3 linked regions of the Prochlorococcus marinus str. MIT 1013 genome follow. The protein of the gene in region 1 binds, or shares a complex with, the protein of each later gene. Links are inferred from orthologs where the notes say so. Each region holds a gene or a part of one and is shown on either strand. Other genes may lie near its edges. The genes, in order: accC, accB and accD.

What was found.
Region 2: the proteins of accC (region 1) and accB are in contact, whole or in part, in a solved structure (PDB 8UXZ), measured with the Escherichia coli proteins. The link is inferred for Prochlorococcus marinus str. MIT 1013 from one-to-one orthologs.
Region 3: the proteins of accC (region 1) and accD are in contact, whole or in part, in a solved structure (PDB 8UXZ), measured with the Escherichia coli proteins. The link is inferred for Prochlorococcus marinus str. MIT 1013 from one-to-one orthologs.

Annotation. Positions count from the first base shown.
Region 1 is NZ_CP114778.1:1,575,285-1,580,239, reverse strand. What follows is about bases 990-3,845. They hold accC (acetyl-CoA carboxylase biotin carboxylase subunit), read right to left. Parts: upstream 3,162-3,845; coding sequence 1,818-3,161; downstream 990-1,817. Other genes in these bases: O5633_RS08970 (glycosyl transferase), read left to right, coding at 3,395-3,845; O5633_RS08985 (YggT family protein), read left to right, coding at 1,505-1,804; psbX (photosystem II reaction center protein PsbX), read right to left, coding at 1,247-1,417; O5633_RS08995 (Ycf66 family protein), read right to left, coding at 990-1,163. Outside these bases: O5633_RS09000 (chlorophyll a/b-binding protein), read left to right, coding at 1-180; more of O5633_RS08995, read right to left, coding at 192-989; more of O5633_RS08970, read left to right, coding at 3,846-4,672; O5633_RS08965 (PRC-barrel domain-containing protein), read right to left, coding at 4,673-4,955. UniProt on the Escherichia coli protein: This protein is a component of the acetyl coenzyme A carboxylase complex; first, biotin carboxylase catalyzes the carboxylation of the carrier protein and then the transcarboxylase transfers the carboxyl group to form malonyl-CoA.
Region 2 is NZ_CP114778.1:1,463,827-1,468,884, reverse strand. The notes cover bases 1,779-4,737. They hold accB (acetyl-CoA carboxylase biotin carboxyl carrier protein), read right to left. Parts: upstream 3,528-4,737; coding sequence 3,030-3,527; downstream 1,779-3,029. Other genes in these bases: O5633_RS08455 (peptidylprolyl isomerase), read left to right, coding at 4,151-4,737; efp (elongation factor P), read right to left, coding at 3,524-4,087; pdxA (4-hydroxythreonine-4-phosphate dehydrogenase PdxA), read left to right, coding at 1,995-3,020; O5633_RS08475 (SDR family oxidoreductase), read left to right, coding at 1,779-1,816. In the rest of the region: O5633_RS08485 (DUF6554 family protein), read left to right, coding at 1-104; O5633_RS08480 (HNH endonuclease), read left to right, coding at 248-658; more of O5633_RS08475, read left to right, coding at 920-1,778; more of O5633_RS08455, read left to right, coding at 4,738-5,058. UniProt on the Escherichia coli protein: This protein is a component of the acetyl coenzyme A carboxylase complex; first, biotin carboxylase catalyzes the carboxylation of the carrier protein and then the transcarboxylase transfers the carboxyl group to form malonyl-CoA.
Region 3 is NZ_CP114778.1:195,826-200,708, forward strand. What follows is about bases 1,453-4,236. They hold accD (acetyl-CoA carboxylase, carboxyltransferase subunit beta), read right to left. Parts: upstream 3,395-4,236; coding sequence 2,510-3,394; downstream 1,453-2,509. Other genes in these bases: O5633_RS01010 (Gfo/Idh/MocA family protein), read right to left, coding at 1,453-2,091; O5633_RS01015 (hypothetical protein), read right to left, coding at 2,113-2,517; O5633_RS01025 (prepilin peptidase), read right to left, coding at 3,455-3,934; O5633_RS01030 (phosphoribulokinase), read right to left, coding at 3,993-4,236. Outside these bases: O5633_RS01005 (class I fructose-bisphosphate aldolase), read right to left, coding at 1-892; more of O5633_RS01010, read right to left, coding at 991-1,452; more of O5633_RS01030, read right to left, coding at 4,237-4,883.

The sequences.
Region 1 (4,955 bases):
TCAGAAATAAAAAATCTTCAACCTAGCGCAACCACAAATGATATTCCTGAATTTGGTTGGAGTGGTTATGCCGAGAGAATAAATGGAAGATTTGCAATGATTGGTCTAATGGCAGTTCTACTTGTAGAAGCACTTAGTAAGATATCTTTTTTGGAATGGGCTGGAATAATTAGTAAATAATAATTTTTGGATTAATCATCAAATCTTGAACTGTTATCTCTTGGTCTCGACGACTTTCTTTTGGATGATGAATACGAGCTTTTAGAAGATGGTCTTTCTTTAGTAGGGGTCGCATCAGAGTTTTGCGCAGGTCTTCTACTTACTCGTCTTACACCTTTTTCAGAACTAGAAAAAGCTGCATCTTCAATACTATTATTAGTTTTAGAAGACCTCCTGGATGCATTATAGTTACTAGTTTGATTATCAGAATTTAGCCTTGAAGATGATTCTTGAGAAGAGTTAGGGGCTACATTTCTTCTACGACTTGAATTTTGACCACTAGCGGAGGGACGGGAGCCTCTTCTAGTTTCTTGTCGGCTAGTTCGCCTGTCTCCAAAACTTGAGCCTCTAACTGAGGAAGATTCTGAATTATCAAATCGTCCCATTCTACTTTCTGTTTCAGCTCTTCGAGTATTAATTTCTGAAGAACTAATATTTCTTGGCCTTCTACTTACAGCCTGCTCAGGAATTACCGCCCTCGATGGACGTCTTCCATAATTTTCATCATCTGCATATTCTTCTTGATAATCTTCTCTCCCTGAAAATCTTCTATTAATAGGTTGAGATTCCTCAAATCGATCATAATTTCTATCAGAGCCTGCATCAGACAAACCTCCTCTGGAGGATCTTGGTAACTCAGGTTCATCATCAAAATATGAAGATCTTCGTGCTTGATCGGTTGCAATACCTCTCAGACGAACACTTTCATAAGCAAAGAAAACAGTGGTCCCAGCAAGCAAAAACTGTCCAAATTGAAGAATAGGATCTAAACGCCATCCTTGGAAAAAAAGTATTCCGCCACAGAGCAAGCCAATGGCAGCAAAAAAAACATCGTAATCTCTTGCCAATGCTGGCTTAAAAGATCTAAGAAAATATAAGCCAGCTCCGCATACAGCAAGAACTATGCCAACAATGCTGGCCCAATTGAGACTGGCATTGACCAAGTTTGTCCTCTTAAATAAACATATTCAGGTTGAAAACAACCTTATTGTTATTAGTCTATGGCATAAATAGGTGATTGCTAGGGCTATCTACTCAATGCATCTTTTTGACTAACCCAAATCAAGGCAGCAGCAGCAGGTGCAACTATCAAAGCTCCAGCTGCAAGAAAACTTCCTATCATTCCAACAGCAGAACTTGTAGCAGCTTGACTAGAAGCTCCAGCACTAAGGAACAAATTTAATAAATGAAAAGCCATTTCAGCTAATTCTTATGCAAGACCGAGTAATCTTACGCAATAAAAGATGATTTAAACCATCTATTCAATAATGCTTTGAGCTTTGTGATGCCTCTGTTAGTTAAAAGTCTCCCAACCCTACATTTTTTAATGAGTTTTTTAATAGGTGCGCTAACCCTTGCATTCCTTCTAAGAATTATTTTGACTTGGTACCCAAAAATAGATTTAAGAACTGGTTTTTGGCCAATTATCTTCTTGCCAACTGAACCTGTTCTAGTGTCTACTCGAAAAATTGTTGCTCCGATAGGTGGTGTAGATGTTACTCCGATTATTTGGGTAGGCCTCTTAAGTCTTTTTCGAGAATTGTTTCTTGGTCAACAAGGTTTATTGACTCAAATTATATTTTGATATTTATAGCTATTTACAACATTTCTTGTTCGACAAACTTTGTATGAACATCACCTTTTATAAATTCTTTTCTTTTAAGTAATTTCAAATGAAAATCAATAGTTGTAGTAATTCCTGTGACTGCACATTCATTTAAAGCTCTTTCCATCCTTTTTAGTGCAGCTTCTCTATCCCTTCCCCAAACAATTAATTTTCCTATTAAAGAATCATAAAAAGGAGGAATATCGTAACCAGTGTAAACGTGGCTATCTACCCTTACACCCGGTCCACCAGGAGGTAACCAACCTGTGATTTTTCCTGGAGAAGGTCGAAAGTTGTGACTTGGATCTTCAGCGTTAATTCTACATTCAATTGCATGTCCCTCAAGCTTGATCTCTGCTTGAGTAAATTTTAATTTTTCTCCTCCAGCTATAAGTAATTGTTCTGAAATTAGATCCATACCAGTAACTAACTCAGTAACAGGATGTTCTACCTGTATTCGAGTATTCATTTCCATAAAATAAAAACTTCCGTGTCGATCAAGCAAGAATTCCACTGTTCCAGCGCCTTCGTAATTGATGCTTTTTGCTGCTGAAACTGCAGCTTCTCCCATTCTTATTCTTAGCTGATCATCTAAAGCTGGACTTGGTGATTCCTCTAACAATTTCTGATGCCGTCTTTGAATCGAGCAATCTCTTTCTCCGAGATGAACGACGTTACCAAATCGGTCAGCAAGAATTTGAACCTCTACATGCCTTGGGCGATCAATAAATTTCTCCATATAAAGTCCTGGGTTGCCAAATGCAGCCTCTGCTTCCCCCTGCGCAGCTTTAAAAAGATTCTCCAATTCATCAGCATGACTAACTAAACGCATGCCTCTTCCACCGCCTCCTGCAGTTGCTTTAATCATTACTGGATAACCCATTTCAGCGGCAAGCTTGGATGCATCTGAAACAGTATCGAGCAAACCCTCACTTCCAGGGACGGTAGGTACTCCAACCTTTTGCATAGTCGATTTAGCTGTCGACTTGTCACCCATGGAACGTATTGCATGAGGAGATGGGCCTACAAAAATAAGCCCGTGGTCACCGCAAATCTCTGCAAATCGATCATTCTCAGCTAAAAAGCCATAACCAGGGTGAATAGCATCTACTCCTCTTGAAGTTGCGGCAGCAAGTATGTTTGGAACATTTAGATAACTTTTACTGCTAGGCGAATCTCCAACGCATACAGCTTCATCAGCTAATTGAACATGTAACGCATTTTTATCAACAGTACTGTAAACAGCTACCGTAGCTATCCCCATCTCACGACAGCTTCGGAGAATTCTTAAAGCTATTTCGCCACGATTAGCTATCAGCAGTTTGCCTATGGGCATTCAAAATTATTAAGTCCTCATCTGGATCGTATCAGTATTGGTGCCCAAGATTGAAACCCATTAAGTAGAACCTTAATAGGTTAAGCATTATGATCAGGGTTACTTAGTGCTTAACTGAGTAAATTGCGGATGTGGCGGAATTGGTATACGCGCATGTCTAAGGAACATGTGGCTTCGGCCTTGCGAGTTCAAGTCTCGCCATCCGCATTCTTAAAACTGATACTCATCAATAAATGAGTCATAATTCTTTAGCAATTATTTTTGTCTCAAATGGACCAGGCGAACTAGCGACTTGGGTGAAGCCACTTGCTAAAGAACTTCATAAACATATAGAGCTAAAACCTAGAGTAAATAATTCTTCAATATCTTTAAATTTGGTACTTGTTCCATGCCCAAATGCAACTGGTCTTGAAATTATTGCTGCCAAAAAATGGTTGCAATTTGAAAAAATAATAAAAGCAAAAAATTTCTTGGAGCTTCTTTTAAACCCTAAAAAGTTTGGATCATGGCCATCCAACGGCTTAGTAATTTTTTTAGGAGGAGATCAATTTTGGAGTGTTCTACTTTCAGCAAGATTGGGATATTTACATATGACATATGCAGAGTGGATTGCCAGATGGCCTTTTTGGAATAATAGAATTGTTGCAATGTCCAAAAGGATTGTTGATAAATTACCAAAACGAATTCAACCTCGTTGTTCAGTCATAGGAGACCTAACAGCTGACTTAACTGAAACTGCAAAAATTGATGATCCACTCCCCTCTGGAAAGTGGATTGCTCTCCTGCCAGGTTCAAAAAGTGCGAAACTAAAAATTGGAATACCTTTCTTTCTTGATGTAGCAGATAAAATATCAAAATCAATGCCAGATTGTAAGTTTCTAATGCCACTTGCTCCAACCACAAATATAAATGAACTGAAATACTTTGGTAGCAGCAAAAATCCAATTTCAAAACAATATAAATCTGGAATCAAGTCAATTACTAAAGCGAATAAAAAAGAAGGAAGAGGAATATTGATAACCAAAAATTCTACAGTCATTTTAATACAAGAGAAGCATCCAGCATATAGTGATTTAAGCCAGTGTGATATTGCACTAACAACAATAGGGGCAAATACATCTGAGCTGGGATCATTAAATATTCCAATGATAGTTGTTGTTCCTACACAACACATTTTAGTTATGGAAGCATGGGATGGATTTGTAGGTTTAATAGCTAGATTACCAATTTTAAAATGGTGCTTAGGATTATTAATTAGCTTTATAAAACTCAAAAAAAGAGGATATATGGCTTGGCCAAATATATCTGCAAAAAGGATGATTGTTCCAGAAAGAGTAGGGCATATAACCCCCAAACAAATAGCTGAAGAAACTATTGATTGGCTTAATTCACCCTCAAGGCTTTCCGGACAAAAAAAAGACTTACAAGCACTTAGGGGTAGTAAAGGAGCAACCAAAAAATTTTGTCAGCAAATTATTGATCTTCTTAAAGAAGAAAATCTTTTAAATTAATCACCATGGATCTTCAATGTCTATAAGTTCTTTATCATTAGGTTTCATATCTTGAGAATTTGTTGTTGAAGATTTTTCTAAAGGTTCGACATCCATCGGTTCTTCTACTCTTGAAATTTTTGATCTATTCTTAGTATTTTGATAGGACATTTTAGCCTGCAAGTTGTCAGATGTATTTTTGATTTTTGATTGATTATAGTTTACTTCATCTTCATCAATTTCAGAATAAATTGATGACTGATTAGGTTCATCTAAATATCTTAATTCTTTATTATATTGTTGT
Region 2 (5,058 bases), 110 kb from region 1 along the record:
TAGAGTTTAGTGATGATAATGAATTAGAAAATGAAGTAAAATCATCTATCGAAAATACAGAAAAAATTCCTAAAGGTAAAAATATAGATCGTTATAATTATTAATTAAATTTAAGTTATAAAAGTAAAAAAAGCTTCGTACTCAATCTTGCTAAATAAAAAAATTCTTATAAATTCTAAAAATGCAATTTTCGATACATTGACTTATTGGTCAATAGAGGCAAAATTCTTTTAGTTAACAAATACTTATGCACAAAAGGGATGCGGTTTTCTTAGAAGATCTCTGCCCTAAGCTAAGAGACAGAAGATGGCGCAAATCATTGCATGAATTCACTAATAAAAGCTGTATATATTGTGGAAAAAAATCAGAATCAATTGATCATGTTTTACCACGAAGTAAAGGTGGATTAAGCATTACTGAAAATTGTGTACCTGCCTGCCTCTCATGTAACGGCAGCAAAACAGATAATGATGCGTTTGAATGGTATAGAAAACAACGTTTTTACGACCCAAGACGTTCTATGGCTATCAAAGCATGGACGGAAGGGGACATACGTTTAGCTCTGAGACTTCTTAAATGGGCTCAACCTAAACAAAACAGAAGTATTGAGAAAACAAAATCCGGATTGAATGAAGATTTTTCTTGGCAAGCAGCTTAAATTTCTACCAAACTTGACAAGCGGCAGAAGAATTATATTTTTCACATATAGACGCTATATGAGAAGGCCTTTCAGGGATTAAAAGAATACAATAAAGAAAGAAAATTGAAGCAAGAAAAGGCTTTATCAAGCTTTTATTATTCTTTCGAACCAATAATCTTTTATCGTTCGTGAATTTGGTATGACCATTAATGGAATTCAGACTAGGCTTTAAATAAGAAGCAATCATTGCTAAAAAATCAACATAATACATTTGTACTAATGATTGAAGATATTGTCAAGCGATTAGATCCTCTGCCACCCAAATCAAAATTAATTATATTTGGAGGTGGATTCAGTGGTCAAAGGATCGCAAGTGTAGGAAGACATCTAGGAGTAAAAGTATTGTGCAGCAGAAGACAAGAAAATAGCGAAGGAGCTGATTTCATATTTAACTCTGATAAAGAATTTTCGAATGAAGTTTTCGAGGGAGCAACTCATGTTTTAAGTTGTATTCCTCCTCTATCCAGTGGAGAAGACCCTGTTCTACTTAAACTCAAGACTCAATTACTAAATTCAAGAAATTTAAAATGGGTTGGCTACTTATCAACTACCGGTGTATATGGAGATACAAAAGGGGAGTGGGTCAATGAAAACTCTTCTCCTAATCCTAAACAAGAAAGAAGCATTCGTAGGTTTTCTTGTGAAAAACAATGGTTAGAGACAAAGCTGCCTATTCAAATACTCAGATTGCCAGGAATTTATGGACCTGGCAGATCTGCATTTGAAAGCCTTTTAAATGGAACAACAAAAATGGTCGACAAGCCAGGGCAAGTGTTTTCAAGGATTCATGTCGACGATATTGCTGGATCTGTTTTATTTTTAATAAATCTTTTTGCTAAAGGTAAAAATCCATGTGTAGTAAATGTAGCCGATAACTTACCAACAAATAATATTGAAGTGATTGCTTTAGCAGCGAAAATAGCTAAAAAATCTCTACCATCAACAGTGCCTTTTGAAATTGCAAAAAAAACAATGAGCCCTATGGCGCTTTCTTTTTGGCAAGAGAATAGAAAAGTTGATAATAAGTTATTGTGTAAAAAACTTGGTTATTCTCTAATTTATCCTGATTTTAAATCTGGTTTAAAAAATTGTTTCTCAAAATTAAAAATAAATTAATAATCCTTATTTTCCATCTTGTTTTTAATCGCTATTTTGTTAAAAAATTGATATAGATTTAATTAATAATTAGAATCAAATGAAATTAATTTAATATCATTTGAAAACTTATTCCAATTAATTACAGACCACTCATTACTTAAGCTAAGCAAATTAAAATCACAAAAAGGATTGCAACATGGCAAAATTTAAAACATCAAAAGATAAAAAAAATACCATTATCATTTCATTAGGTGATCCTGCAGGAATAGGAACTGAAATAACTTTAAAAGCTCTTAGTTCTAAATACTTAAATAAAAATATTCAGCCTTTACTTGTAGGATGCAAAAAGAATATTTATCAAACTTATTCAAAGTTAATTGAGCATGGAATAAGTAATATCGTCAATCCAAAAAGTCTTAATATTATTGATATCCCTTTAGAAAGAAAAATAATTCCAGGAATAGTAGATACTCATAGTGGTAATGCTAGCTTTGAATGGCTTTTTAATGCAGTTAATATACTTTTAGAAGGAAAAGCTAATGCCCTGGTAACAGCACCAATTTCAAAAATTGCATGGCACAAAGCTGGTCATAAATTTGCAGGGCAAACTGAATTATTAGGTAAATTAACTAATAAAACAACATCTATGCTTTTTACCGCAGTATCACCAAACAATGGATGGAGATTTAATACTTTATTAGCCACAACACATATACCTCTTAATAAAATAAAAAATAATTTAACAAAAGAGTTAATTAGATACAAGTTAGATAGCTTATTAAATTTCTGTCTTCAGTTCAAGGAGAATCCATTAATACATATAGCGGGCTTAAATCCACATGCAGGAGAAGAAGGAAAAATTGGAATAGAAGAACAAAACATAATTATTCCTATTTTAAATGAATGGAAACTAGATCATCCAAGAATCAAAATCAGTGGTCCTATACCTCCAGATACCTGCTGGATTTCATCAGCAGATGCATGGAATGGCAAATCAATTAAAAATAATGCTCCTGATGGAATTCTTGCTTTGTATCACGATCAAGGTCTAATACCCGTCAAGTTAATTGCCTTTGATGAAGCTATTAATACAACACTAGGACTACCTTTTGTAAGGACATCACCTGATCATGGCACTGCTCTTGATATTGCAGGTAAGTTCAAAGCTAGAGAAACAAGCATGATTGCTGCAATAAATAATGCTTGGCTTCTTTCTCAATAAGAAAAAACTTTATAAAGGTTTTAATCGCATTAAAACCTGTCCAAACTCAACTGGTGTTCCATTTTCAACAAGAATTTCAATTACTTCTCCACTAACCTCTGACTCGAGCTCATTCATTAATTTCATTGCCTCAAGAATACAAACAGCTTGGCCAACACTAATTTTCGACCCAATGTCTACGAAAGGTGGCTCTTCTGGGCCTGGTGCACGATAAAAGGTGCCAACCATAGGAGCAGTTACTTCGACCAAATCAGAGCGTGATCCAGGGACCGAAGGCGGAGGCGTGCTTTGTACTGAGGAAGCCTCGATTTTGCGTTGAGGCATTGGTGTATCAATCTCTTCTGATGTAATTCTCTTTTGAGAGGAGATTGAATCAAAAGAACCGCCAAGATTGCGTTTAACCTCCAAAAAAAAGTCTTCTCCCTCAAGTCGAAACTCTTGAATATCGCTCTCAGCTAAAGTTGCCAACAAGCGATGAAGCTCTTCGTGATCAAGATTCATAGTCATTGTGTTTCTCGGCCTAGATAAGTGTCATTTCGAGTATCTACTCGAATTTTCTCACCAATTGAAATAAATAATGGGACCATTACTTGAGCTCCTGTTTCCAAGATTGCAGGCTTTGTACCTCCCGAAGCAGTATCACCTTTAACACCAGGGTCAGTTTCTTTTATTTCTAAAACAACTGAATTGGGTAATTCAACTTCAAGAGGTTTTTCATTCCAAGACACTACATTAACCTCCATACCTTCCTTTAGATATTTCCTGCTTTCACCAATTTGTTTAGCTGTTAAGCTTGTTTCTTCATAAGAAGTCATATCCATAAATACAAAATCATCTCCGTCCATGTATGTATGTTGCAACTTTGATTTCTCCAGAAGAGCTTGTGGAACCATTTCCCCTGCTCTAAAGGTCTTATCTACAACACTACCGCTCACAACAGCTTTTAATTTAGTCCTGACGAATGCAGAACCCTTACCAGGCTTGACATGTAGAAATTCAATAACACGCCAAACCGCACCGTCTAACTCGATCGTAGTGCCAGTGCGAAAGTCGTTAGTTGAAATCATTCACACAAAAGATACCAATCGATCATAAGTCTGTGCGAAAGTCATGCAAAACATAGAATTAACATGGCAAAAAAGATTTGCATTCTTGCCCTGATAACAATCCTATTTTCTTTGAGCTCTCCATGGATTGAACCTGCTGTTGCAAGCCTTCCTAAGGGTAATCGGCTAAAGGATCCATATGCAATCTTAAGAAATTCTTTACCGATTGACCAAAAGGAATTACGTGAATTACAAAACAAACTGGAAGATACCAGCGATGATCTTCGAGGAAGCAGATGGTCAGCAATCAGCAAAGCCACCTCAAGAAGTCAATTCTTAGTTAGTAACAGAAAAAATCAAATTCTTGACTCCATACCAGATGAAAATAAGAACCAAGCATCTAATCTGCTATCCAATCTGAAAGAAGAACTTGATGAATTAGGGCAAATAGCGAACGAAAAGAATAAAGTCTCATTTCTTGACGTCAGACGTAAAAGTTTAAAAACAATTGATGATTTAGAATCTCTTTTAATAACTAATAACTTTCCATATAAAATACCAATTGAATATGACAATTTACCACGGCTTTTAGGCAGAGCAAATGTAGAGATAAAAACATCAAAAGGAGATATGAGTGCAATTATTGATGGTTATAATGCTCCTTTAACGGCTGGTGCATTTATAGATCTTTCATTAAAGGGTTTTTACGATGGGTTGCCAATTAATAGAGCTGAAGAATTTTTTATTCTTCAAACTGGTGATCCAAAAGGAGAAGAGATTGGATATGTAAACCCTGATAATAATGAGTTAAGAAAAGTTCCACTAGAAATAAGAACACCTAATCTTCAAGATACACTTTATGGACAAACTTTTGAAGACGTTGGTCTTTACACTGAAACGCCAGTTCTTCCATTCGCAACTTTAGGAACACTTGGCTGGGCACACTCTGATACGGATTTAAATGATGGTTCATCTCAGTTTTTCTTCTTCTT
Region 3 (4,883 bases), 1.4 Mb from region 1 along the record:
CATATGAGAATGAAACATTCCACTTAGCCTTTCTGTCGATCTTATTCATCAGATTTAAATAAACTGATGCAGCTTCCTCGCTCAAGCCACCTGAAAGGAAAGTAATACCAGGGACACTTGCAGGTACACAGCGTTCCATTGTACGGATTGTCATTTCAGCTACTTGCTGAGGATCAGCTTTCGTTGAGCTGTCAGCACCTTGAACCGTCATTGATGGCTTTAGAAGAGTTCCCTCTAAAAGTACTCCGTTTACCTGGCAAGCTAAGTAAACTTCTTTAATTACTTCTTCTTGAACTGCTGCTGTCTTTTCAATTGAATGAGAACCATCCATTAAGATTTCAGGTTCAATAATTGGAACCAAGCCAGATTCTTGTACTGATCTAGCGTATCTTGCTAAACCCCAAGCATTTTCTCTAATAGAAAGTTTAGAAGGACAACCATCGTCTGTTATTTGAAGCACTGCTCTCCATTTAGCAAATCTTGCACCTTGCTCGTAATAATCAGCAGCTCTTTCAACAAGACCGTCTAAACCTGAACAAAAAGTTTCTACATCGTGTCCACCAGCTAATGGTCTTAGACCTTTATCAACCTTGATTCCTGGAATTATTCCTAGCTTCTCAAGCTTTTTAACCATTGGCTCACCATCTGGATGGTTCTGGAAAAGAGTTTCTTCAAAAAGAATCGCTCCGCTTATAAAGTTTCCAAGACCTTCTGTGGTGAAAAGCATACCTCTATATGCTTTTCTGTTGTCCTCAGTGTTCTCAACACCTATTGAAGCAAGCCTTTTACCTACTGTTTTAGTTGATTCATCAACAGCAAGAATCCCTTTGCCTGGCTGGGCTATGGCACTTGCTGTTTTCTTTAGTTCTTCTGCGTAGTACGAGAGTGCCATTTATGCAACAAAAATTTCCTTAAGATTATTCCATATCAAAGGCCCTTTTTGTGGCTTATTACACCTAAAAAAAATTTTTTTTTATTTAGTGTATATCTCTAATTGATTTCAAGCTTCATTCCAATCGAGTTTGATTCTTTAATCTTGTCACAAACAATTTGGCTTGCTAATCCCTCAGCCAAGCCTGGAATAACTGGTGTACCGTCTTTTATGCTTTGAACCCACCAGTTTTGTATTCTTGCTACTGGGGCAATTCGTCCATCTGTCCAAATTTTTGAAAAAGAAAGATCTGAATCTGGTTGAATACTTTTAAGAACTTCTTCCTTAGTTGAGAACCACAGCCCAAATCCGTGCACATAATCGTTCTGATTGTCACTGCTAAGAATAAGAGTTCCATTGCTTCCATAAATTTCTAGACTAAAACCCCTGCTTTGTTTTGTTACGGCAGAGAGATTTACTTGGACTGGAATCAAATTGTTACTAATGCTTTTAATTTGTAGTTGAGAAATGCTTACATCTTCACTTGTCACTTTTTTAGTGGTTTTTGATTGGGTACAATATCTTTGTTTGATTGAAGTCGAATTTATTGCGCTTAATGAATGAGTTGGGCCAATGAGCCAATGAATCATGTCAAAAGCATGGGTACCTAACGCGCCCAATACCCCTCCACCAGAATCTTCGTCTGAATACCAATTCCATGGTCTATCTGGATTAGCTCTGCTGCTCATTAGCCAATCTAGTTTCACAAAATAAGGTTCATCTAGTTTCTTCTCGTTAATTATTCGCTTTGCTTGCATGAACAGAGGAACCGCTCGATATTCGTAATCGACAGCTATTTTTAAATTTCTTTTTAGGGCATTTCTTTGCAGTTCTTTTACTTCTTCAGAGTTTAAGCAAGTTGGCTTTTCTAGTAAAAGATGTTTTCCTCCTTTAATTGCCTCTAGTGCAAGCTCGTATCTGGGTGCTGGCGGAGTAGCTATGATTATTCCATCTACTTTGGAATCATTTACTAAATCCTCCCAGGTCTCGTAGGCACGAAGATTGTGCTTATTGCAGACTTCTTTAAGCCTTTCTGGCCGAGGATGCCACAATCCCACAAGCTCAATATTCTTATTAGATAATGATGCAGGGATATGAACACTTTCACCGAAACCTAGTCCTGCAATTGCTATGCGGATCGGATGATCTGTATTGATCATTCTTTTAAATAATTGATGAGCTTAAACATTTTCGCAGCTATCTGAAATTACATCATCTAATAGTTTATCCCCATTAGGCTCTTCCCATTTCGCGGATAAATTCTTTTTACCATTAACTGAAATATCCTTGAATTTATTAGTCATGCAATTGATTTTCATTATATAAATATTCTCTTCAATTTTCCTTGATTCATTAGTATCGATTTTCAAGTATTTTGTGGTTACTTCTATTATTCCTTTCCCTTTAATATCTATACTATCTATATCTAAATATTGAATTCCGGCTTGAGTTTTACTAACTTCAACCCAATTAATATTGGCTGCATATAATAAATTTGTCCTATTGAATAAAATTATTAATAAAAGGACTAAGATGTTTAATAGATAATCAAGTTTATTTTTTATCTTTGGATTTGTTTTATGCATTAGTTTTTAACTTTAGTTCTTGTGTCTTATGTAATCGAAGTATCTTTGCCAAAGTTTCTTTAAGTTCTGTTCTAGGGACAATGGTATCTACGAAACCATGGTCTTGAAGATATTCTGCTGTTTGGAAATTATCAGGGAGTTTTTCTCTCAATGTTTGTTCAATGACTCTTCTCCCTGCAAATCCAATAAGTGCTTTGGGCTCTGCAAGTATTAAATCTCCAAGCATGGCAAAACTAGCAGTAACTCCTCCAGTGGTGGGATGTGTAAGTAAAGGCATATAGAGCAACTGTGCGTCTCTATGTCGTTCAAGCGCCCCTGAAATTTTTGCCATTTGCATCAGGCTTAACATCCCTTCTTGCATTCGAGCACCACCCGATGCGCAAACAATTAACAATGGCAATTTTTCTTTGGTTGAGTGTTCGATAAGCCTTGTGATCTTCTCTCCTACCACAGATCCCATTGAGCCACCCATGAATCTGAAATCCATTACGGCTAATGCCATAGGAATAGAATTAACTTTGCATGTACCTGTTATTACACCATCTTTAAGACCAGTGCTAGCTTGACTTTCTCTGAGCCTATCTGCGTAAGCTCGTCGATCTTTAAAACCTAGTGGGTCAACTGGAGTTAAATGATTATTTATTGATTTGAATGTATTTGGATCAGTAATTAGTCTTATTCTCTCTTTACTATCTATTCGATTGTGATGCCCACAATTATTACAAACACTGCAATTATCTATTAAATCTTTTCTATAAACTACTTGTCCACATTCTGGACATTTTTCCCATAGTCCATCACTTTCTTCAGATTCCTGAGTGACTTTGCCAACAAATTGGCCTTTCCTTCTATCAGCAAACCAGTCGAATAATGACACTTCTATTTTGTGATTGAATTTAATTTAATACCTTGTGACCCGTAAAAGGGATTAGAAAGTTTAAATCTTATCTATAATCCATGAACAGAATATCCCAATTGATAGAAATGGCGCAAATGGATACTGTTGAAATGGCTTGATTCGTTTAGTAATTTTTCCATGTAAACTATATATAGCTGATAATAAAAATGAAATGCATAATGATAAAAAGCTCAATTCAATACCAATCCATATTGTACTAATAGAAGAGAGTTTTATGTCACCCATACCTAATGAATTTACTCCAAAAATTTTATAACTTACATAACTTATTGAATACATTACTATAAAGATAATAATCATTGAAAAAGAATTATTTATAATTAAATCTTTAACAGCTATTTTTTCATTTGATAAGCCCTTACATATTAAGTAAACAATACCCAATATAGATAATAGTATTAATTTATTTTCAGCTATTATCATTGTATTTATATCTTCAATACAGATAGAAAATAACATGTATAAAAGTATAAAAGTAAAGGATATGATAATCACCATTATTTATTAACTTTATTTATTAAAAATAGATATTATTAGCTTGAATTGATTGACTTTGTTATCCTGCTGCTTTTTTCTCTTCTATCATCTTATGAATAATAGGTGTAAGAATAAGTTCCATTGCAAACCCCATTTTTCCACCGTTGACAACAATACTTGTCGGACTTGACATAAATGAATCGTGTATCATTCCTAATAAATATTGGAAGTCAATTCCCCATTTTTCTCTTGAACCTTTTCTGAAATGAATAATTACAAAGCTTTCGTCAGGTGTTGGAATATTCCTGCAAATAAATGGGTTTGACGTATCAATTGTCGGTACTCTCTGGAAATTAATATCTGTTCGGCTAAATTGAGGACATATGTGATTGATATAATCAGGCATTCTTCTCAAAATTGTATCGACGATTGTTTCGGCTGAATATCCTCGTTCTGCGTTATCTCGATGTATTTTTTGAATCCATTCGAGATTGGTAATTGGTACTACACCAACAAGTAAATCAGCGAATGAAGCCACATCATAATCTTTTCCTACTACTCCACCGTGTAGTCCTTCATAAAACAAAAGGTCGGTTCCTGTTGGAATATCTTCCCAGGGAGTGAATTGACCTGGATCTAATTTTGTTCCTAAACGTGTGTTATGTTCCTCTGCTTCTTCTGGGCTATGTAAATAATATCTTTTTTGACCTCCACCAGTTTTTCCATATTGACTAAACAGGTCTTCTAATTTGTCGAATAAATTTGCCTCTGGCCCAAAATGAGAAAAATTTTCACCTCTTGAAAGTGCCTCAGACATTGCCTTTTTCATCGGCATTCTCTCAAAACGGTGATAACTATCTCCTTCAACAACTGCAGGGATAATCTTTTCACGAGCAAATATATGCTCAAATGCTCTTTTAACGGTGCTTGTTCCTGCTCCGGATGAACCAGTTACAGCTACTACTGGGTG